One region of the Streptomyces sp. NPDC028907 genome, then DNA from elsewhere that is predicted to be linked to it. Evidence: riboswitches for the same ligand, from Rfam matches in the RefSeq annotation. Region 1 holds a riboswitch; each other region holds the start of a gene.

Region 1 (5,239 bases):
ATCGGCGCGCACACCTCGATGCTCGGCTTCAACCACTCCATGGCCCCCGACCGGCCGGTCTTCCAGCAGCCCCTCACCAGCCGGGGGATCAAGGTGGGGAACGACGTGTGGATCGGCTCGCACGTGGTCGTGGTGGACGGTGTGACCATCGGCGACCACTGTGTCGTGGGCGCCGGGGCGGTGGTCACCAGAGATCTGCCCGCCTGGACCGTGGCCGCCGGGAACCCCGCCCGGTCGATCCGCGACCGGCGCCGCAGGAGCGTGGGTCACGCGGGCCCACCCGGAGACCTCGGGAACGACCTGACCCGGTTCGCCGACGCCGCCCGCGTCCAGGCCGCCGACATCCTCGCCCGGTGCTGGGACGGCGACCGGTACGCCGACCGGCCCGGGGCCGCGCCCACGATGCGGGCGCACTGCGACGCCGTGGAGATCGCCGACCTGCTGCTCGGCTGCGCTCCGCCGCAGATGGCCGCCGAGGAGCATGTCCAGCGGTTGAGCGCGGCGCAGGACCCGGTCAGCGGTCTGGTGCCGGAATTCGGCGAGCCGCTCCCGAAGGAGGACGACGACGGCGACGGCCTGACCGGCAGCGGGGCCGCGCTGTACCACATCCTGTCCGTCGGCTACGCCCTCGACGTGCTGGGCGCGTCGTTCCCCCACCCGATCCGCGGCGTACGGGACATGACGGCACGTCAACTCCTAGAACGGCTGCGTGACCTGCCCTGGCGCGACGGCGCGTGGACCGCCGGCGCCTGGATCGACGCCTGGGCCACGGCCGCCCGCTGGAACCTGCGGCACGGCGAGGGCGGCACATCCGGCTCGCTGGAGGCGTTGTTCGGCTGGCTGCTCACCCGGGCCGATCCGTGGACCGGCATGTGGGGGAGCCCTTCCGCGCAGGCCGGCCGACTCCAGGTCGTCAACGGCTACTACCGGCTTACGCGCGGCTCGTTCGCCCAGTTCGGAGTGGAGGTACCGCATCCGGAACGGGTGGTGGACACCGTCCTGGCCCACGCGCACGACGCCCGTCACTTCGGGGCCGGAAAGGCCAACGCCTGCAACGTCCTGGACGTCGCCCACCCGCTGTGGCTGTGCTCCCGACAGCTCGCCACGGGCACCGGGGGTGAGGGATATCGTTCGGCGGACATTCGCGCCTGGGCCGAGCGGCAGCTGACAGCCGTCCTGCCCGCGTGGCGGGGCGGCCAGGGCTTCGGATTCGGTACCGGCACGGCCGGTCCCGGTCCGGAACCCGGGCTTCAGGGCACCGAGATGTGGCTGGCCATCGTCTGGTACCTGGCTGATCTGCTGGGCCGGTCGGACGAGCTCGGCTATCGCCCCCGCGGAGTCCACCAACCGGAGGCGGGCAGCGCCTTTCCGGAGGAGTCACGTCCCGGGTAGGCCGGTGCGCCCGAGCACCCATTCCGGGATTCGCGACGCCGAACGCGCCGCGATCACCGCGACACGTGCGCCACGGCGCCGCGCGAGCGTCCGCCCCGGTCTACTCCGTGCCGTTTGCCGGCAGGCGCTCCGGCAGCCCGAGGCGCGGGAACCGGTCGTCGTGGAACGTGGTGATCTCGGCGATCGCCCCGCCGGTGACGCGCAGGACGTCGATCGTCAGCGGCAGGTAGGCGCCCTCCCGCTGCTGCCAGAGGTAGAAGGCGACGGCGGGCTGCCGGTTCACGCAGGTGGGGACGGTGCGCAGGCCCTTCATGCCCACGAAGCCGCTCTCGATCCAGTCCCGCACCACCGCGTCGCGGCCGACGTACAGGCCCGGCGTGGGCGGCATCGAGCAGCGGACGTCGTCCCGCAGCAGCGCGGCGAGCCGGTCGACGTCCGTGGCCACGCTGGCGTCCGTGTAGCGGCGTACCAGCTCACGCGTCCCGGCGTCCTGTTCGCCGCCGGTCCAGTCCTGCCGCTCGGCGGGCAGGTGCTCCCGCAGGCCGGCACGGGCCCGCTGCAGCGCGCTGTTCACGGAGTTGACGGAGTCCCCGAGGCACTCCGCGACGTCCTTCGCCGGCCAGCCGACCACGTCCCGCAGGATCAGCACGGCCCGTGGGCGCGGCGCGAGGTGCTGGACCGCGACCAGGTACGCCAGCTCGATGGTCTCCCGCGCGACGGCGACGGTCTCCGGCTCGTCCGCGTCGCCCGCCGGCAGCTCGTCGAGCAGCCGGTCCGGGTAGGGCTGCAGCCACAGCACCTCGCCGCCGGCCGCGGGCTCCGGGCGGCTCTTGGCGAGCAGGTCCAGGCAGGCGTTGGTGGCGATCCGGTACAGCCAGGCCCGGAACGTCGACCGCCCCTCGAAGGTCTCGCGCCGCCGCCAGGCACGGAGCAGCGTCTCCTGCACGGTGTCCTCGGCGTCCTCGAAGGACCCGAGCATCCGGTAGCAGTGCACGTGCAACTCCCGCCGGTGCCGCTCCGCCAGCCCCGAGAACTCCGACTCGTCGACCTCGCCCAGACCGCTCACGCCCAGCTCCTCCAGCCGTGTGTCCGCACTCATCACGTCATCCTCCCGCCTCGTCGTGCCCCGTCGTGGGTCTCGTAGGTGTGACGGGTGCGGGCGCGAAAACTCATCACCGGGGTCGGTCGGCCAGGCTCAGGGTGGCCCGGCTCGCCGCCGTGCGTCCCGTGACCGATCGCACGACCTGACGGTACGGCGACCTTGATAGCCTCCGAGAGCCAGTCGAGCCACATCCGAGGCCAGGGAATCCGGTGCGAACCCGGAACTGACGCGCAGCGGTGAGGGGGACGGGCGGGGCACGACGCCACTGGGAGACCGGGAAGGCGCCCCGACCGGATGATCCCGAGTCCGGAGACCTGCTGGCACCTCCGCGCCCCCGCGCGGAGGGAAGTCCGTAGGCCAGGCTCCGCGAACGAGCCCCGACCCCCGAGGCATGCCCGTGCTCCGCGCCCCCGCCCGGCTGCTCACCGCCTGTGGCTCCTCCTCCGGCGGCGGCGCGCAGACGGAGAAGGCCACTGCCGCCGGTTACCCGGTCACCATCGACAACTGCGGTGCCGAGGTCACCCTGGAGTCGGCACCGAAGCGGGCACCTCGACATCCAGGGCCACCCCACGATCCGCTTCCTGCGTCCCGCAGCCGGCCAGGATCTCTCCGCAAGAGGAGCACGACGAGCGATGCCCCGACGGCAAGCTGAAGAACGACGTACCGAGCACACCCCCGCCGCACCCGCCCCCTGCCGCATCGTCGTCTGCCGGGACTGCTGCTGCGGAACCCGGAAAGTGCCTAGAGTCGATCACGACCGGCAGGTCAGGTATCTGGCCGAGCGCGCCCCCGTGCGCGTCTCGGACTGCCTCGACGTGTGCGAACACGCCAACGTGATCGTTGTCCAGCCCTCCGCGGCCGGACGCGCCGCCGGTGCCCGCCCGGTCTGGCTCGGCCTCGTCAACGATCCGGACGCCACCGAGGACATCGCCGCCTGGGTCCGCGCCGGCGGCCCCGGCATCGCCCCCTGCCCCGACATCCTCGACCTCTACGTCTTCACGCCGCGGCGAACCGGAAGAGGTTGAAGCGGTACGCCCGCACGTCGCGGCGGCGAAGTACCGAGGCGGCGCGCAGCATCAGGCGAGAGGCCGGGTCCAGCCGGCGGGCCACGGGGGTGGGCAGGCGGGCGAAGGTGCGGGAGTCGGCCAGGTGGACGCCCGGGCGCCAGCGCTCCAGGGCCGCCGGGTCGTCGCAGCGCCAGCGCATCCGGGCCGCCATCTCGGCCAGGACGTCGTGGCTGTCCTGACGGTCCACCATGCGCCCGGCGGCGGTCTCCAGAGCGAGCAGGGCGCCCGGTAGCCGCTCGGCGATCAGGTCGAACACCGAGCGGACCTGATGCTCTTCCAGGTAGATGAGCACGGCCTCGGCGGCCAGGAAGTACGGCCCCGGGGCCTCCCGCACCGCGTCGGTCCAGGCCGGATCGGTGACCGAGGCGGCGAGCATGCGCCTGCGGTCGGTGTCCTCGAAGAACGCGCGCCGCAGCTCGATGACGTCCGGCAGGTCCAGGTCGATCCAGTGCGCGGTGCCGTTGTCGAGCCGTTCGAACCGGGTGTTGAGACCGGTGCCGATCTCCACGACCGTGCCCGTGGGATGCTGCCGGAGGAAGTCGCTGACCCAGCCGTCGAACAGCAGGGTCCGCAGGTTCGCGCCGAGCAGGCTCTTGGCTCCGTCGAACCGGGTGAAGTCGTAGTCGATGGCGTCGACCATCTCCACCGCGCGCGGGTCGCTGAGCATGCCGTTCCGCTTGCGCGTCTCCACCGCCCGTGCGTAGAGCGGGATGAGCAATGTCTTCTGGACGTCGCCGAGTTCGGGCGGCTGCTTGGACCGGGTCACTGGATGCGCCTCCTGGGCTATGCCTTGAGCCTCTTCGACTTCTCCACGGCGGCGGCGAGGCGTTCGACGACGGGGGCCCATCCCGCGTAGCTGAACCGCTCCTCCATCGACCAGGGCGTGGTCTGGCCGGCCTTGACCGCGGGCAGCTCACGCCAGGTGGCTTTCTGGTTCAGCTGCTCCAGGGACATGGACGCGGAGCGGTTGTCGACCATGATGAGGTCGGCGTGGTACTTGTCGGCGTTCTCCCAGCTGAGGAACTCCCAGAAGCCCCACTCGTCGGACTTCCTGCCCTCGACGAACTCCACGCCCAGATCCTTGAAATAGTTCAGGTCGCAGTACGAATCCGGGACGGCGACGTAGAAGTTGTCCTTGTCGCCGGTGATGGCCATGACCTTCAGCCCGCCGTTGGCCTCGGCCGCGCCGCGCAGGGTCTCGATGGCCTTCTCGAATCGGGCCTTGGCGTCCGTTACTTGCTTAGCGCTCAGGTCCGCGCCGAGCGACTCGGCGAGTTCGGCGGTCCGCTTGAGCGGGTTGAGCAGGGAGGTGCGGGCGACGCTGATGCCGACCGTGGGAGCCAGGGCCTCGACCTTCTTCGTGCTCTCCTCAGGGACGAACCACAGGCCCGGCGGCGGGAACATGTTGCTGATCAGCAGGTCGGGCTGGAGGGCGGCGTACTTCTCGACGTTGAACTGGCCCCAGGCGGTGCCCAGGCTGGTCAGCTCGGACACGTTCATGTCGCCGGCCTGCGGGTTGGGCTTGCCGTCCACCGGTTCGCTGGGGCCGAAGACGCCCTTGCACTCGATGCCGTAGTCGTACAGGGCGGCGGCGGTGCTGACGAACGCGACGATCGTCTCGGGCTTCTTGTCGGTCCTGGCCGTGCGGCCGCGGTCGTCCTTGAAGGACCACGGTCCG
Region 2 (5,239 bases), on a different contig from region 1:
GGTGTGCGACCAGCGGGTTCGGGTCGCCCTCGCGCCAGGCGACGGCCACGCGCGTGCGGGCGTCGCCGGGCTCGATCCTGCGGAAGGCGACGCCTTTGAGGCGGATACGGCGGATGCTCGCCGGTGCCAGGGAGACGCCGAGGCCGGTCTCCACCAGGGCGCACACGGTCTGCCACTCCACGGCGTGCTGGGCGGTCCGCGGCGTGAAGCCGGCTTCGGCGCACAGGCCGGTGATCCGGTCGTACAGCCGCGGGCCGACCGCACGCGGCAGCAGTACGAAGGGCGAGTCCGCCAACTGCGCGACCCGTACGGTCCGTTGTGCGGCCAGCGGATGGGCGGACGGCAGCACGGCCACGAACGGCTCGCTGAGTACGGTTCTGAAGCCGAGCTCCGGCTGGTCGGCGGGGGGCTCGCGCAGGAGGCCGACGTCGATGGTCCCGTCGTGCAGGGCGGCGATCTGCGGCGCGGTGGTCATCTCGTGGATGTCCAGGAGTACGCCGGGGAACCGGCCCCGGAAGGTGCGCAGCAGGCCGGGCAGCACGGTCAGGGCGAGGGAGGCGGCGAAGCCGAGGCGCAGGCTGCCGGCCCGGCCGCTGCCGACGGCACGGGCCGCGGCCAGGCCGTCCGTGAGGTCGGTGAGGGCGCGCCGGGCGGCGGGCAGCAGTTCGCGGCCCGCCGGGGTGAGCGTGACGCGTCCTGGTGCTCGGTGGAACAGGGCGTGGCCGACCTTGTCCTCCAGGCGTCGGATCTGCTGGCTCAGCGGTGGCTGGGCGATGCCCAGGCGGGCGGCGGCGTGGCCGAAGTGGAGTTCCTCGGCGAGTACGACGAAGGCGTGCAGCTGTGGCAGGGGCAGTTCCGGTCGGTCCATACGCCTAGGGATATCAGGCCATGCCTCCTGCCGTATTAGACGTATCAGCGCTGGTCGACTTAGCGTGCGGCGCATGACAGAGCGACGTGCGATCCTCAGCGGCTCGACCTTCGAGGAGCAGATCGGCTATGCCCGTGCCGTGGTCGACGGCGACTGGGTGCATGTGTCCGGGACGACCGGGTTCGACTACAGCACGATGACGATCTCCGACGACGTGGGGGAGCAGGCGGAGCAGTGCCTGCGCAATATCGAGGCGGCGCTGGCCGAGGCGGGGTGCACCTTCGCCGATGTGGTGCGGGTGCGGTACCTGCTGCCCGACCGCGAGGACTTCGAGCCCTGCTGGCCGGTCCTGCGCCGCCGCTTCGGTGATGTCCGGCCGGCCGCCACGATGCTCATGTGCGGTCTCGCCGACCCTCGTATGAAGATCGAGATAGAGGTGTACGCGCGTCGGCCCCTCGCGTAGCGCCCCTTTCGCGCCCCCTGGGCGCGCTTGTCAGCCACCCTGTCCGGGCACTACTGTCACCACGCCTTGGTGAACGGGAAACCCGGTGTGATGCCGGTGCGGCCCTCGCCACTGTGAATCGGGAAGTCCGGCTCCAGCCCTCACGGGCAGCCACTGGGTCCTTCGGGACCCGGGAAGGCGGAGCACGGGCGGTGGTACCCGTAAGCCAGGAGACCGACCAAGGCGCGTCAACCATCCACGAGGTGCTGGAGAGGGTCTGCTGAGCCATGCACATAGCCGAGGGTTTCCTGCCTCCGGCGCACGCGGTCGCCTGGGGCGTCGCGTCCGCGCCCTTCGTCGTCCACGGCGTCCGTTCACTCACCCGTGAGGTCAAGGAGCACCCGGAGAGCACGCTGCTCCTCGGCGCCTCCGGAGCCTTCACGTTCGTCCTGTCCGCGCTGAAGCTGCCCTCGGTGACCGGCAGTTGCTCGCATCCCACGGGCACCGGTCTGGGTGCCATCCTGTTCCGGCCGCCGATCATGGCGGTACTGGGCACCATCACCTTGCTCTTCCAGGCGCTGCTGCTCGCGCACGGCGGTCTGACGACGCTCGGCGCCAACGTCTTCTCGATGGCGATCGTCGGCCCCTGGGCCGGGTACGCGATCTACAGGCTGCTGCGGCGCTACGACGTGCCGCTCATGGTCGCCGTGTTCTTCGGCGCCTTCCTAGCCGACCTGTCCACCTACTGCGTGACCAGCGTCCAGCTGGCCCTCGCCTTCCCCGACCCGAGCAGCGGATTCCTGGGCGCGCTCGGCAAGTTCGGCTCCATCTTCGCCGTCACCCAGATCCCCCTCGCGGTGAGCGAGGGACTGCTCACGGTGCTCGTGATGCGGCTGCTGGTGCAGTCCAGCAAGGGCGAACTGACCCGGCTGGGCGTGCTCCTGGCGAAGAAGCAGTCCCGGACCGAGACCGAGGCGGTGGCCCGATGAGCAGGAACACGAAGATCAACATTCTGCTGCTGGTCGTCGTGGCCGCCCTCGCGGTGCTGCCGCTGGCCCTCGGCCTGGGCGACCACAAGGAGGAGCCGTTCGCGGGCGCCGACGGTGAGGCGGAGTCGGCGATCACCGAGATCGAGCCGGACTACGAGCCGTGGTTCTCGCCGCTCTACGAGCCGCCGTCCGGCGAGATCGAGTCGGCCCTGTTCTCCCTCCAGGCGGCCCTCGGGGCCGGCGTCCTCGCCTACTACTTCGGTCTGCGCCGGGGACGGCGGCAGGGCGAGGAGCGGGCGCTGGAGCGGGCCGGCGGCGCGGAGAGCACGGCCGGCGCGACCGCCGCCGAGGAGTCCCCGGCCGAGAGGTCCTGACCCCTCGTGCTGCCGATCGACGCGGCGGCGCACAGCAGTCGCTGGCGCCGCCGTCACCCCGTGGACAAGGCCGTGCTCGGGCTCGGCCTCACCGTGCTCGCGATCTCCTTGCCGCCCTGGCCGGGCGCCGCGCTGGTCCTGGTCACCGCACTCGCGGTACTGCTGGGTCCGGCGGGCGTGCCCGCGCGGCGGCTGTGGCGGGCCTACCGTGTGCCGCTCGGCTTCTGTGTGACCGGCGCGCTCACCCTGCTCGTCCAGGTCGGCGGGCCGGACGGCTTCGTGTCCCTGGCCGGCGAGGGCCCGCTGCGTGCCGGGGAGTTGCTGCTGCGCACCTCGGCCGCCTCGCTGGGCGTGCTGCTGTTCGCCTTCACCACGCCGATGTCCGACCTGCTGCCCCGCCTGGTGAAGGCCGGGGTGCCCGCGCCCGTCGTCGACGTCGCCCTGGTGACGTACCGGATGAGCTTCCTGCTCCTGGACTCCGTGCGCCGTATCCGGGAGGCCCAGGCCGCGCGGCTCGGGCACACCGGCAGGGCCGCGGAGTGGCGGTCCCTGGCCGGGCTCGGGGCCACCGCCTTCGTGCGGGCCTTCGACCGGGCCGCCCGGCTCCAGGCCGGGCTCGCCGGGCGCGGCTACGACGGCACACTGCGCGTCCTGGTGCCCGAGGCCCGGGTCTCCGTCCGCTTCACGGCCGCGAGTTGCGGGCTCCTCGCAGCGCTGGCCGCCCTCACCCTCGTACTGGAAAGGGCCCTGCCATGAGCGAGCCCACCGCCCTGGTCGCCCTGCGGGGCGCGTCCTACGCCTACGAGGACGGGCCCGTCGTCCTCAGCGGCCTCGACTTCGACGTCCGCGAGGGGCGCGCGCTCGCGCTGCTCGGCCGCAACGGCAGTGGCAAGACCACGCTGATGCGGTTGCTCAGCGGTGGACTGCGCCCGCACGACGGCCGGTTGACGGTGGAGGGTGCGCCGGTCGGTTACGACCGCAAGGGCCTGACCCGGCTGCGGACGACCGTGCAGCTGGTGGTGCAGGACCCCGACGACCAGTTGTTCGCCGCGTCCGTCGCCCAGGACGTCTCCTTCGGCCCGCTGAACCTGGGCCTGCCCGACGCCGAGGTACGCGCGCGGGTCGACGAGGCGCTCACCGCCCTGGACATCACCGCGCTCGCCGACCGGCCCACGCATCTGCTGTCGTACGGGCAGCGCAAGCGCACGGCCATCGCGGGCGCCGTCGCGATGCGGCCCCGTGTGCTGATCCTCGACGAACCGACCGCCGGGCTCGACCCGGACGGTCAGGAGCGTCTCCTGGCCACCCTGGACGGCCTGCGCGCGAGCGGCACGACGGTGGTGATGGCCACGCACGACGTCGACCTGGCCCTGCGCTGGGCGGACGACGCGGCGCTGCTGACCCCGTCCGGCGTGCGCACCGGACCGGCGCCCGCCATGCTGGCCCGCACCGACCTCCTTCAGCAGGCCGGGCTGCGGCTGCCCTGGGGCATCGCGGCGGCCCAGTTCCTGCGGGCACACGGTCTGCTGGACGACGCGTCGCCGGGCCCGCGCGACGCGGAGGCACTGGCGGCCCTGGCCACGGCACCGAGCCCTGCCGAAGGCTGACCTGTGCGCGCGTTGGGCACACGGGTGATACATCCCGCGAGCGCACACCAAAGGCGCGGCGGGCCCCACGGTTCGCTGTTTCATGAGGTCACGTACGACCGAAGTGAGGCAGTATGGCCGACGCCACGGAGGACACCCGCCCGCCCGGAGGGTTGAAGGCCAACGCGATCGGGTTCGTCGACGCCCTCGTCATCGGGCTCAACTCCACCTCGCCCGCGTACTCGCTGGCCGCGGCGATCGGCCCGGTGGTGGCGCTCGTCGGTGTGTACGCCCCGGGCGTCATGCTCGCCTCGTTCGTCCCGATGCTGCTGATCGCGTCGGCGTTCTACTACCTCAACCGGGTCGACCAGGACTGCGGGACGACGTTCTCTTGGGTCACCCGGGCCATGGGCCCATGGGCCGGCTGGCTCGGCGGCTGGGCCATCACGATGACCGGGGTGCTGGTGGTCGGCTCACTCGCGGACGTCGCGGTGACGTTCGCGCTGCTCGCGTTCGGTCTCGACGGCTGGGTCGACGACGAGTTCGTGCGCGAGACGCTGACGGTGCTGCTCATCCTGGTGATGACGGCCGTGTGCGTCGTCGGCACGGAGGTGTCGGCCAAAGTGCAGAACACCCTGATCCTCGCGCAGGTCGCCTGTCTGCTCGCGTTCGCCGTGGTGGCGATCTACCGGGTCCACGCCGACACCGGTTCGCTCGACTCCGTCGATCCGGCGATCGGCTGGCTGGATCCCTTCGGGGCCGGCGGCGCCGAACTGACGGCGGGTCTGCTGTTGGGCGTGTTCGTCTACTGGGGCTGGGAGTCGGCGGTGAACCTCACCGAGGAGGTCGAGAACTCCGCCACCGCCCCCGGCGAGGCGGCGGTGTGGTCGACGGTGATCCTGCTGGTGACGTACGTGTCGGTCGCCTACGCGGTCGTCGCCTACGCCGGACCGGTGTATCTGGCCGAGAACGCCGAGGAG
Region 3 (5,239 bases), on a different contig from region 1:
AGCAGGATCCGGGTCTGGGCCACGCAGGCCTGGCCGTTGTTCATCCAGGCCGCCGGGACGACTCCGGCGACGGTCGTCTCGACGTCCGCGTCCGGCAGGACGACGGCCGCCGACTTGCCGCCCAACTCCAGTGTCACGCGGGTGAGATTGCGGGCCGCGACCTCCATGACGCGCTTGCCGGCCGCGACGGAACCGGTGAAGGAGACCTTGTCGACGGACGGGTGCCCGACCAGGTACTCGCTCACCTCACGGTCGGCCGGGAGGATGGACAGGACCCCCTCCGGCAGCCCGGCGTCCTTGGCGATCTCGGCGAGGAGATAGGCGTCGAGGGGCGATTCCGGAGACGGCTTCAGCACCACCGTGCAGCCGGTGAGCAGCGCGGGCGCGAGCTTGGCGGCGGCGACGAACTGCGGGACGTTCCAGGGGACGACGGCGGCCACGACGCCGACCGGCTCGCGGCGGACGAGGATCTTGCCGAGGACGCCGTCGCGCTGCTCCTCGTACGTGAAGTTCCGCGCGACCGTGATCGCCGCGTCCCACACCATCATCGCGCCGAGGGCCTGCGCGAGGACGCTCCAGGAGTACGGGGAGCCGTTCTCGCAGGAGATCACGCGGGCGATCTCCTCGTGCCGTACGGCGATTCCGTCCTTGATGCGGGTGACGACCTCGATCCGCTCGTCGAGGCTCATCCGCGGCCAGGGGCCCTCGTCGAACGCCTTGCGCGCCACCGCGACCGCCCGATCGACGTCGGCGGGCGAGGCGTGCGGGACGCGTCCGATGACCTCTTCCGTGTGCGGCGAGACGACCTCGATGACGTCCTTGCCCAGGGGGTCGGTCAACTCCCCGCCGATGATCAGCTGTCCGTGTTCCACGAGCTCGGTCATGGCCGACGCCTCCTGCGGAGCTGGAGCGGATTCCTTGGTTTCTGACGCTGTTTCAGGAACTGATACCAGTTCCACCCCGAGGAGTCCACGGACCGCACACACCTCACGCCTACGCTGACCGGGTCGGGGACGGGGAAGGATTTGGCGATGGCAGCGAGCAGACGTCACTGGGCGGCGTTCGCCTCGGCCATGGCGGTGGCCGTCAGCGGGGCCGTGTGGATGGGGTCGTCCTGGGACGACGTGACGCGCGGCAACGGGGTTTCCGTGCATCGGGAGACGAAGAGCCCGGAGGAGATCAGGAAGTACTGGACCCCCGAGCGGATCAGACGGGCCGAGCCGGCGGAGATGCCGGCCTGGAACCCCTGTGAGCACTTCCCTTCCTCGCTCGCGCCGCGCTGTTGGTAGATGACTCGGGCTCCCATCGAAACCCGTTCTAGTTATAGTGACCGGGAGTCCTTCACGGCCGGAACATGTCGCGGCGATCGGGGAGCCCATGGCGCAGGTGACGCAGGTGCACGACCACGGCGGCGGCGTGAAGTCCATCGAGGTCCCCATCCCGGACAACCCGCTCGGCCACACCCTCGTGTACGTCGTCGACACCGACCGCGGCCCGGTCCTCGTCGACACCGGCTGGGACGACCCGGCCTCCTGGGACACCCTCGCCGAGGGCCTCGCGGCCTGCGGCACCGCGCCCGGTGAGATCCACGGCGTGGTGATCACCCATCATCACCCCGACCACCACGGCCTGTCGGGCCGGGTGCGTGAGGCCTCCGGCGCGTGGATCGCGATGCACGCGGCGGACGCGGCGATCGTACGGCGCACCCGCGCGACCCGGCCGGGGCGCTGGTTCTCCTACATGGCGGCCAAGCTCACCGCGGCCGGCGCCCCCGAGGCCCACGTGGCCCCGTTGCGCACCGCCCACCGCCCGAGCACCCTCCCCGGCCTCTCCCCCGCCGCCCCCGACCGCGAGATCGTCCCCGGCGAACTCCTCGACCTCCCCGGCCGCCGCCTGCGCGCGATCTGGACGCCGGGCCACACCCCCGGCCACGTCTGCCTGCACCTGGAGGAGGAACACCCGGCCCGACTCCCCGGTCACGGCCGCCTGTTCTCCGGCGACCACCTCCTCCCCGAGATCACCCCGCACATCGGCCTGTACGAGGACCCCGACGACACGACCGTCACCGACCCCCTCGGCGACTACCTCGCCTCCCTCGAACGCGTCGCCCGCCTCGCCCCCGCCGAGGTCCTCCCGGCCCACCAGCACACGTTCGCCGACGCACCGGCCCGCGTACGGGAGTTGCTGGCCCATCACGAGTCCCGCCTCACCGACCTCCAGGCCCTCCTCGCCGAACCCCTCACCCCCTGGCAGCTCGCGGAACGCATGGAGTGGAACCGGCCCTGGGCCCAAATCCCCTACGGCTCCCGGAACATCGCCATCGCGGAGGCCGAGGCGCATCTGCGCCGACTGGTGAAGCTGGGGCACGCGGAGGCGGTGCCGGGGAGCGAGCCGGTGACGTACGTCGCCGTTTAATACAGCCCATGGAGTACTCGCCCATGGAGCACCTTCTCGCCGAGCGTGCCTGCGCACGCGTAGTCATCGACTTCGTCCACCGCCTCGACCTCGGCGAACCGTCCTTGGTCGCCGAGCTGTTCACCGAGGACGGCACCTGGGAGTGGCCGGCGGGCGAGCGGCTCGTCTCGGGGCGGGACGCGTTGCGGGCGTACTTCGGCTCGCGCCCCGCCGACCGCCTCTCGCGCCGCGTCATGTCCAACATCCTGGTCACGGTGACCTCGTCCGACACCGCGACGGCGACCTCGTACTTCACGACGTACCGCGTCGACGGCCACGAGGGCGGACTCCTCCCGCCGGGACCGCCGGTCCAGGTGGGCCACTACGCCGACACCTTCCACAGATCGCCGGACGGCACCTGGCTCCTGTCCGCTCGGGTCCTCCACCTGGCCTTCGGCGGGCCGACCCCGCGCCCGCCTACGCCATGAACGACCGGACCAACTCCTCCGCCGCACCCAGCACTTCGATCTCCCGCTCCGTCATCGTCGGGTTGGCGGCCCGTCGCCGTCGGGCCTCCGTGAGGCCGTCTTCGGTGAGGTCGGACGGGTCGGTGAGGAGGCCCGCGAGAGTCGCGCGGACGGGGGCGGAGGGGTAGTGGTCGTCGGCCAGGGCCACTTGGGCGAGGATCAGGGCCGACATGCCCCAGTCCAGGCCCGGCTCGCCCTCCTCCGCGTTGGCCCAGTCGATGACGTAGGGGCCGTCGGGCGTGAGCATCACGTTCTCCGGGTGGAGGTCCAGGTGGACGACCCGGCCGGGGACGGTGTGCAGCTGTCGCAGGAGGCGGGCCAGGGTCCGCCCCGCCTCGCGGGCATCTATCCGGCCCGCGAAGAAGGCCTCCAGCATCGTCGGACCGTAGAGCCGTTCCATGACCAGCTCGGAGCGGGTGCAGTCGGCGAGCCGGACGCGGGGCACCGGAAAGCCGTGCGCGCGCAGGCGCTCCATCAGGGCCGCCTCGGCGCGCCCGTCGGCGTAGCCCTCCCGGTCGTGGCGCACCACCCACGCCGCGTCGATCTCGTACACGTCGGAGGCGCGCCCCGAACCGAGCAGCCGCCGTCCCGCTCTCCCCGCACCCTCGGTGATCCCCATGCGGCCGAACCTACCGCCGCTCACCGCCTCCCCTCAGCCGCTTCCCTACGGGCCGGTAGAGTGGCCGCGTCGCCATCACACCCGTACAGGGGGAAGCCGGTGCAAATCCGGCGCTGACCCGCAACCGTGAACCGGTCGTAGCAGGCCGGTGAGCCGGATCGCCCGTACGGATTCGTGACCGGCTCACGTGCCCCGGCAGCCCGCCGGAGCACGGCACCGTCGAGGTATACGGAGCCGAGCCGCCCGGGGGTCTCCCCTGTGCTGCCCGGCCCCTTGAGGGAAGGGCATCCGCCGATCATGTACGTCCGCCGCAGCGCCGCGGTCCTGGCCGCCGTCACCGTGATCGGCACGGTCACGCCCGCCTTCGCCGCCGACCCGTCTCCGTCGCCCTCCGTCGCCCTCCCGTCCGGGCTGTACGGCACCACGGACCCCACGTACGACGGCGTGTGGCGCCAGTCGCTCGCGCTGCTCGCCCAGGACACGATGGACGTGCAGCCGGCGGCGAAGGCCGTGGACTGGCTCACCGGGCAGCAGTGCGCCGACGGCGGGTTCGCGCCGTTCCGTGCCGACGTCTCGAAGGCCTGCGACGCGAAGACGCCGGTCGACACCAACAACACGGCCGCCGCCGTCCAGGCCCTCGCCGCGCTCGGCGGCCACGACACGGCGGCCGGCAAGGCGGTGGACTGGCTGAAGTCCGTGCAGAACGAGGACGGCGGCTGGGGGTACATGCCGGGCGGCGCAAGTGACGCGAACTCGACGTCCGTCGTGGTCGGTGCGCTCGCCGCCGTCGGCGAGAAGCCCGCGGACGTGCGCAAGGCGGGCAAGTCGCCGTACGACGCCCTGTTGAAGCTGTCCCTGCCGTGCGGCGACGAGGACGCGGGGGCGTTCGCGTTCCAGCCCGACAAGAAGGGCTCGCTGGCGGCCAACGCCGACGCGACCGCCGCGGGCGTGGTGGGCGTCCTCGGCCAAGGGCTCGTGGCGACCGCGGGCAAGGCACCCGCGAGCACCCGGAAGTGCCTGGGCGGCAAGACCCCGACGCCCGCCGACGCGGCCCTCAACGGTGCCGTCCACCTCGCCCGCGACCTGAGCGGGACCGGCTACCTGAAGTCCGTGCTGCCCGGCGCCAAGGACCAGCCGGACTACGGCAACACCGCCGACGCAGTGGTGGCGCTCTCCGCCGCCGGACTGACCCAGCGGGGCCGGGAGATCCTGGTCTGGCTTGAGGGGCACTACGCCGCCTGGGCCGAGCAGAGCGGTCCCGCCGCCTACGCCCAGCTGATCTTCGCCGCGCACGCCACCGGCACCGATCCGCGCGACTTCGGCGACACGGACCTCGTCAAGCAGCTCAACGCGACGGGTCCGGCGCCGCGGTCGGCGCCGAACGCGACGGTCACGGCGTCGGCGAAGCCCTCCGAGGAGGAGAAGGAGGACGACGGCGACAGCCCGTTCGGCGTCTGGTGGTACGTCGGCATCTTCCTGGTCGTCGGCATCGGCATCGGCTTCCTGCTCAGCGGCCGCAACAAGGGCAAGTGACGTGACCGTGATCCGCCGCGCTCTCCCGCTCGTCCTGGCCGTGCTGGTCGTCCTGACCGGCGCGGTCCAGGCGCAGGCGACCGGCTACCGCTACTGGTCCTTCTGGCACCGCGACGGCGAACGGTGGACGTACGCGACCCAGGGCCCGTCCCTCGCCCGCCCCTCC
Region 4 (5,239 bases), on a different contig from region 1:
GAGCTTGCCGATGGTCGGCGTCTCCATGAAGAGGTTCAGGGACTGCGACTGGTCCAGGAACGGGGTCCGGGCGGCGGCCATGTCGATGAGCCCGCGCTGCGGGATCTCCCACGCCGTGCGGTACAGGGCCCGCACGTCGGTCGGGATCCAGGCGAAGTCCTGCACCGAGCCGCCCGACTCGCGCAGCGCCTCACGGGTGCGGGCGTCCCAGACGCCGAGCGCCTTCAACTCGTCGACCAGGTAGGAGTTGACCTGGAGGAACTCGCCGGACAGCGTCTCGCGCTTGAACAGGTTGGAGACCTGGGGCTCGATGCACTCGTAGACGCCGGCGATGGACGCGATGGTCGCGGTGGGCGCGATGGCCAGGAGCAGGGAGTTGCGCAGGCCGGTGGTGGCGATACGGCCGCGCAGGGCCGCCCAGCGCTCGGGCCAGGTGAGTTCGGCGTTCGGGAAGTGGTCGGGGTGCAGGACGCCCTGCGCGGTACGGGTCTTCTCCCAGGCCGGCAGCGGGCCGTTGCGCTCGGCGAGGTCGGTGGACGCCTCGTAGGCGGCCAGCATGATGCGCTCGGCGATCCGGGTGGAGAGCTGCTTCGCCTCCGCCGAGTCGAAGGGGAGCCGCAGCTTGAAGAAGACGTCCTGGAGCCCCATCGCGCCGAGTCCCACCGGCCGCCACTTGGCGTTCGAGCGGCCCGCCTGCTCGGTCGGGTAGAAGTTGATGTCGACCACGCGGTCGAGGAAGGTGACGGCGGTACGCACGGTGGCGTCCAGCCGCTCCCAGTCGATGTCGCCGGTCGCCGTGTCGACGAACGCGCCGAGGTTGACGGACCCCAGGTTGCAGACCGCCGTCTCCCCGTCGTCCGTGACCTCCAGGATCTCCGTGCAGAGGTTGGAGGAGTGGACGACATGGCCGGGCAGGGCGGTCTGGTTGGCGGTGCGGTTGGCGGCGTCCTTGAAGGTCATCCAGCCGTTGCCGGTCTGCGCGAGGGTGCGCATCATCCGGCCGTACAGGTCGCGGGCCGGGATGGTCTTCTTCGCCAGGCCCGCCTCCTCGGCCTTGCGGTAGGCGGCGTCGAACTCCTCGCCCCACAGGTCGACCAGCTCGGGCACGTCGGCGGGGGAGAACAGCGACCACAGGCCGTCGGCGTTGACCCGGCGCATGAACTCGTCCGGCACCCAGTGCGCGAGGTTCAGGTTGTGCGTACGGCGGGCGTCCTCACCGGTGTTGTCGCGCAGCTCCAGGAACTCCTCGATGTCGGAGTGCCAGGTCTCCAGGTACACCGCGGCCGCGCCCTTGCGCCGGCCGCCCTGGTTCACCGCGGCGACCGAGGCGTCCAGGGTCTTCAGGAACGGGACGATGCCGTTGGAGTGCCCGTTGGTGCCGCGGATCAGCGAACCGCGGCCGCGGACGCGGGAGTACGCGATGCCGATGCCGCCGGCGTGCTTCGAGAGGCGGGCGACCTGGTGATAGCGGTCGTAGATGGAGTCCAGCTCATCGAGCGGGGAGTCCAGGAGGTAGCAGGACGACATCTGGGGGTGCCGGGTGCCGGAGTTGAAGAGGGTGGGGGAGGAGGGGAGGTAGTCGAGGCGGCTCATGAGCCCGTAGAGCGCGGCGACTTCGTCCAGGGCCCGGGGGGTGTCGTCCTCGGCGAGACCGGCGGCGACGCGGAGCATGAAGTGCTGGGGCGTCTCGATGACCTTGCGGGTGATCGGGTGCCGGAGCAGGTAGCGGCTGTGCAGGGTGCGCAGGCCGAAGTAGCCGAAGCGGTCGTCGGCGGCCGTGTCGACCAGGGCGTCGAGGCGGGCCGCGTGGATCCGCGCGAACTCGGCGGTCCGGTCGGCGATGAGGCCCTCGCGGTGGCCGACCGCGACCGACTCGGTGAACGACGTGACGCCCTGCGAGGCGGCCTCCGCGCGGATGCCGATGGTGAGCAGCCGGGCGGCCAGCCGGGAGTAGGCGGGGTCCTCGGAGATCAGACCGGCGGCGGCCTCCGTCGCCAGCTCCCGCAACTCCGCCTCGTCCGCGGCGGCGGACCGGCCGCGCAGCGCGGCGGCGGCGACCCGCCCGGGGTCGGCGTCGGGGAGGTCGGCGGTCAGCTCGGTGAGGGTCCGCAGCAAGGCCGTTCCGGGGGCGTCCTCGTCGATGGCGACGGTCGGGACGGCTGAGGCCGGATCTGCTGGCGCGATGGTCACGTGGGGGCTCTCCCTCGCTCGGCACGGGGGCCTTGCGGAGGGCAGGGGGCAGCACACGAGCGCACGCGGCGTCGCGTCCACCGGCCCATTCCACGAGGCCCGGACGTCAGTGCGCACCGGCCGGGTGGCCGGGCGCGCTGTCGGCAGGTCCTCGGACTGACTCCTGTGCACGGTTCTGGGAACAGATATGCACAAGTACACCGTTGCGGGACAGTTCCGGATTCGCACCGGATTCCCCTGCGGCGACAGCGAGCATGAGCATACATCTTGTGCCGTGCTGTCGTGTCACCCCCAGATGTTGTGTCGCGCTGGTTTCAGAGCGTCAACTGGTAGGTGAGGAGAGTGATGTCGTCCAGGTGCGGGACCGGGTTCCAGTCCCGCTCGGGTGTGCGGACGAAGTCCAGGCGTTCGTAGATGCGGTGGGCGCTGTGCATGGTGCGCTGGGTCGACAGGACGATACGCGCACAGGTCTCCGTGGCCCGTGCGCGGTCGACGCAGGCACGTACGAGAGCCTCGCCGGCACCCCGGCCGCGCGCCGCCCGGTCGACGGCGAGCATCCGGATCTCGGCCTCCCCGGCGCGGGCTATGTCGGCCATCGGACCGCCGCTCGGCACGAAGGTCACGCCGCCGAGCAGCCGGCCGTTGTCGACGGCCACCAGCACGTCAGCGGCTGCGGCCCGCTTGGCCACGTCCCTGAGCTCGCCGACGTACTCGTCGCTCTCGCCGAAGTCGAGGAGACCGTCCTGGAGGTAGGCCTGGGCGGTGATCTCGCCGAGGGCGTCGTACTCGTCGGGGCTCGCGCGCCGAATCTGGAAGTCCATGCGGGTGAGTGTGCCCGACACACACGCCGACGGGCCGCCGGATTTCTCCGACAGCCCGCCGATGTCAGTTCAGGTCAGGTCCAGGGACTCAGTGGGACTTGCCCGCCGTCGCCGGCGGCAGTTCCGCCTGGACGCCCGGGTCGCCGGCGTCCGCCGTGTAGTCCTCCGGGCTGGTCTCGTCGATGCCCTCGGGGGCCTTCGCGGCCTTCAGGACGAAGGTCAGGACCACCGTGACGACGACGTTGAGCACGAACGCCGTCAGGCCGATGTAGCCGATCTCGCCGATGCCGGGGATCTCCGCCGAGGAGCCGCCGAAGTGCTTCTGCGTCGGCGTGGAGACGTTGTACGCGGCGACCGTGCCGTAGACCATGCCGACCGCCCAGCCGGCCAGCAGCGCCCAGCGGTGGAACCAGCGGGTGAACAGGCCGCCGACCAGGGCCGGGAAGGTCTGCAGGATCCAGATGCCGCCCAGGAGCTGGAAGTTGATCGCGACCGTCTTGTCCATGGTGAGGACGAAGATCAGCGCACCCACCTTCACCAGCAGCGAGACCAGCTTGGAGACCTTGGTCTCCTGGGCGGGCGTCGCGTCCGGCTTGATGAAGTCCTTGTAGATGTTGCGGGTGAAGAGGTTCGCGGCCGCGATGGACATGATGGCGGCCGGGACCAGGGCCCCGATGCCGATCGCCGCGAACGCCACGCCCGCGAACCAGTCGGGGAACATGTTCTCGAAGAGCTGCGGGATCGCCAACTGGGGGTTGGTGACGAGAACTCCGGCCGCGATGGCCATGAAGCCGAGCAGCGCCAGCAGGCCGAGCATCAGGGAGTACAGCGGCAGGATCGTCGTGTTGCGGCGAATCACCTCACGGCTGCGCGACGAGAGCGTCGCCGTGATCGAGTGCGGGTACATGAACAGCGCCAGCGCCGAGCCGAACGCCAGCGTGGCGTACCCCCACTGGGCCGCCGCGGGCGGGATGAGGCCGCCGGCACCGGCCTCCGTGTACTTCTTGTCCGCCGCGGCGAAGATCTCGTCGAAACCGCCCAGCTTGATCGGGATGTAGATGATCGCCACCGCGATGACGATGTAGATCAGCGTGTCCTTCACGAACGCGATCAGCGCGGGCGCGCGCAGACCCGAGGAGTACGTGTACGCGGCCAGCACACCGAAGGCGATGAGCAGCGGCAGGTCCTTGATGAACCAGTTCGTGTTCTCGCCGCCACCGATGCCCATCACGTCCAGCACGGCCTGGATGCCGACGAGCTGGAGCGCGATGTACGGCATCGTCGCCAGGATGCCGGTCAGCGCGACGGCCAGCGACAGGCCCTTCGAGCCGAAGCGGCCGCGCACGAAGTCCGAGGTCGTGACGTAGCCGTGCTTGTGGGAGACCGACCACAGGCGGGGCAGGAAGGTGAAGATCAGGGGGTAGACGAGGATCGTGTACGGCACCGCGAAGAAGCCCGCCGCGCCGGCCGCGTAGATCGCCGCCGGGACCGCCACGAAGGTGTACGCCGTGTACAGGTCACCGCCGAGCAGGAACCAGGTCACCCAGGTGCCGAAGGATCGGCCGCCCAGGCCCCATTCGTCGAGGCTGTGCTCGTTCTCGGCCTTGCGCCAGCGCGCGGCCAGGAAACCCATGACCGTCACGGCCAGGAAGAAGAAGATGAAGACGCCGAGCGCGACGCCGTTCACGCCGTCGTTCATTCCGACGCACCGCCCTTCTGGGAGGCACGGGCGCGCTGGTCACGCTGCCACAGCTTGTACGCGACCATCGTCAGCAGCGTGGAGACCAGGACCCACAGCATCTGGTACCAGTAGAAGAACGGGATGCCGGCGAACTCCGGATCCGCCTTGGCGTACGAACCGACCCACAACATCGCCACAAAGGGCGCGATGAGGCAGAGCGCGATGACGACCCGGACGGGTGTCACCAGCCCTCTGTTCACCTCTGGGGCATCTGACATCTGACGGCTCCGTCCCCTCACTGATCACCTGTGAAACGCCCGGGCAATGTAGGTGACGGTGCAACTACAGCGGAAGACCCTGTCCGCATATCGGATGTGGAGGATTGGTGTGTACGGCGGCAGCGGAACCCCTGGCGCGGTCCGCCTCCTGACGGCCGGTCCGCATCCGCTCGAACCCGTACCGCCCCTCAGTCCTGCGGCCGCTTCAACCTCGCCACGCTGCATCGTCGCGGGGGATAACCCCCGGACCCCCAGCCGACCCCACGCGT

What was found. A riboswitch is a leader RNA that binds a small molecule or an ion and turns the genes downstream of it on or off. The one in region 1 is predicted to bind cobalamin.
Region 2: another riboswitch for cobalamin. It lies ahead of ACZ4UU_RS16750 (energy-coupling factor ABC transporter permease); the one in region 1 lies ahead of ACZ4UU_RS32990 ((2Fe-2S) ferredoxin domain-containing protein).
Region 3: another riboswitch for cobalamin. It lies ahead of ACZ4UU_RS03510 (prenyltransferase/squalene oxidase repeat-containing protein); the one in region 1 lies ahead of ACZ4UU_RS32990 ((2Fe-2S) ferredoxin domain-containing protein).
Region 4: another riboswitch for cobalamin. It lies ahead of ACZ4UU_RS25570 (ribonucleoside-diphosphate reductase subunit alpha); the one in region 1 lies ahead of ACZ4UU_RS32990 ((2Fe-2S) ferredoxin domain-containing protein).

What each region holds. Positions count from the first base shown of each region.
Region 1 is NZ_JBVHVE010000012.1:284,943-290,181, reverse strand. Features, by position in the region: gene ACZ4UU_RS33000 (acyltransferase) at 1-1,392, shown strand, start outside; gene ACZ4UU_RS32995 (RNA polymerase subunit sigma-70) at 1,493-2,491, opposite strand; cobalamin riboswitch at 2,655-2,830, shown strand; gene ACZ4UU_RS32990 ((2Fe-2S) ferredoxin domain-containing protein) at 3,127-3,519, shown strand; gene ACZ4UU_RS32985 (class I SAM-dependent methyltransferase) at 3,491-4,327, opposite strand; gene ACZ4UU_RS32980 (ABC transporter substrate-binding protein) at 4,345-5,239, opposite strand, start outside.
Region 2 is NZ_JBVHVE010000005.1:166,260-171,498, reverse strand. Features, by position in the region: gene ACZ4UU_RS16760 (LysR family transcriptional regulator) at 1-868, opposite strand, end outside; gene ACZ4UU_RS16755 (RidA family protein) at 942-1,331, shown strand; cobalamin riboswitch at 1,382-1,567, shown strand; gene ACZ4UU_RS16750 (energy-coupling factor ABC transporter permease) at 1,598-2,299, shown strand; gene ACZ4UU_RS16745 (energy-coupling factor ABC transporter substrate-binding protein) at 2,296-2,673, shown strand; gene cbiQ (cobalt ECF transporter T component CbiQ) at 2,680-3,429, shown strand; gene ACZ4UU_RS16735 (ATP-binding cassette domain-containing protein) at 3,426-4,280, shown strand; gene ACZ4UU_RS16730 (APC family permease) at 4,394-5,239, shown strand, end outside.
Region 3 is NZ_JBVHVE010000001.1:787,180-792,418, forward strand. Features, by position in the region: gene ACZ4UU_RS03485 (aldehyde dehydrogenase) at 1-884, opposite strand, end outside; gene ACZ4UU_RS03490 (hypothetical protein) at 1,049-1,306, opposite strand; gene ACZ4UU_RS03495 (MBL fold metallo-hydrolase) at 1,387-2,415, shown strand; gene ACZ4UU_RS03500 (nuclear transport factor 2 family protein) at 2,439-2,882, shown strand; gene ACZ4UU_RS03505 (phosphotransferase) at 2,872-3,540, opposite strand; cobalamin riboswitch at 3,573-3,720, shown strand; gene ACZ4UU_RS03510 (prenyltransferase/squalene oxidase repeat-containing protein) at 3,838-5,073, shown strand; gene ACZ4UU_RS03515 (SCO2322 family protein) at 5,081-5,239, shown strand, end outside.
Region 4 is NZ_JBVHVE010000008.1:244,085-249,323, forward strand. Features, by position in the region: gene ACZ4UU_RS25570 (ribonucleoside-diphosphate reductase subunit alpha) at 1-2,190, opposite strand, end outside; cobalamin riboswitch at 2,293-2,462, opposite strand; gene ACZ4UU_RS25575 (GNAT family N-acetyltransferase) at 2,505-3,011, opposite strand; gene mctP (monocarboxylate uptake permease MctP) at 3,100-4,710, opposite strand; gene ACZ4UU_RS25585 (DUF3311 domain-containing protein) at 4,707-4,970, opposite strand.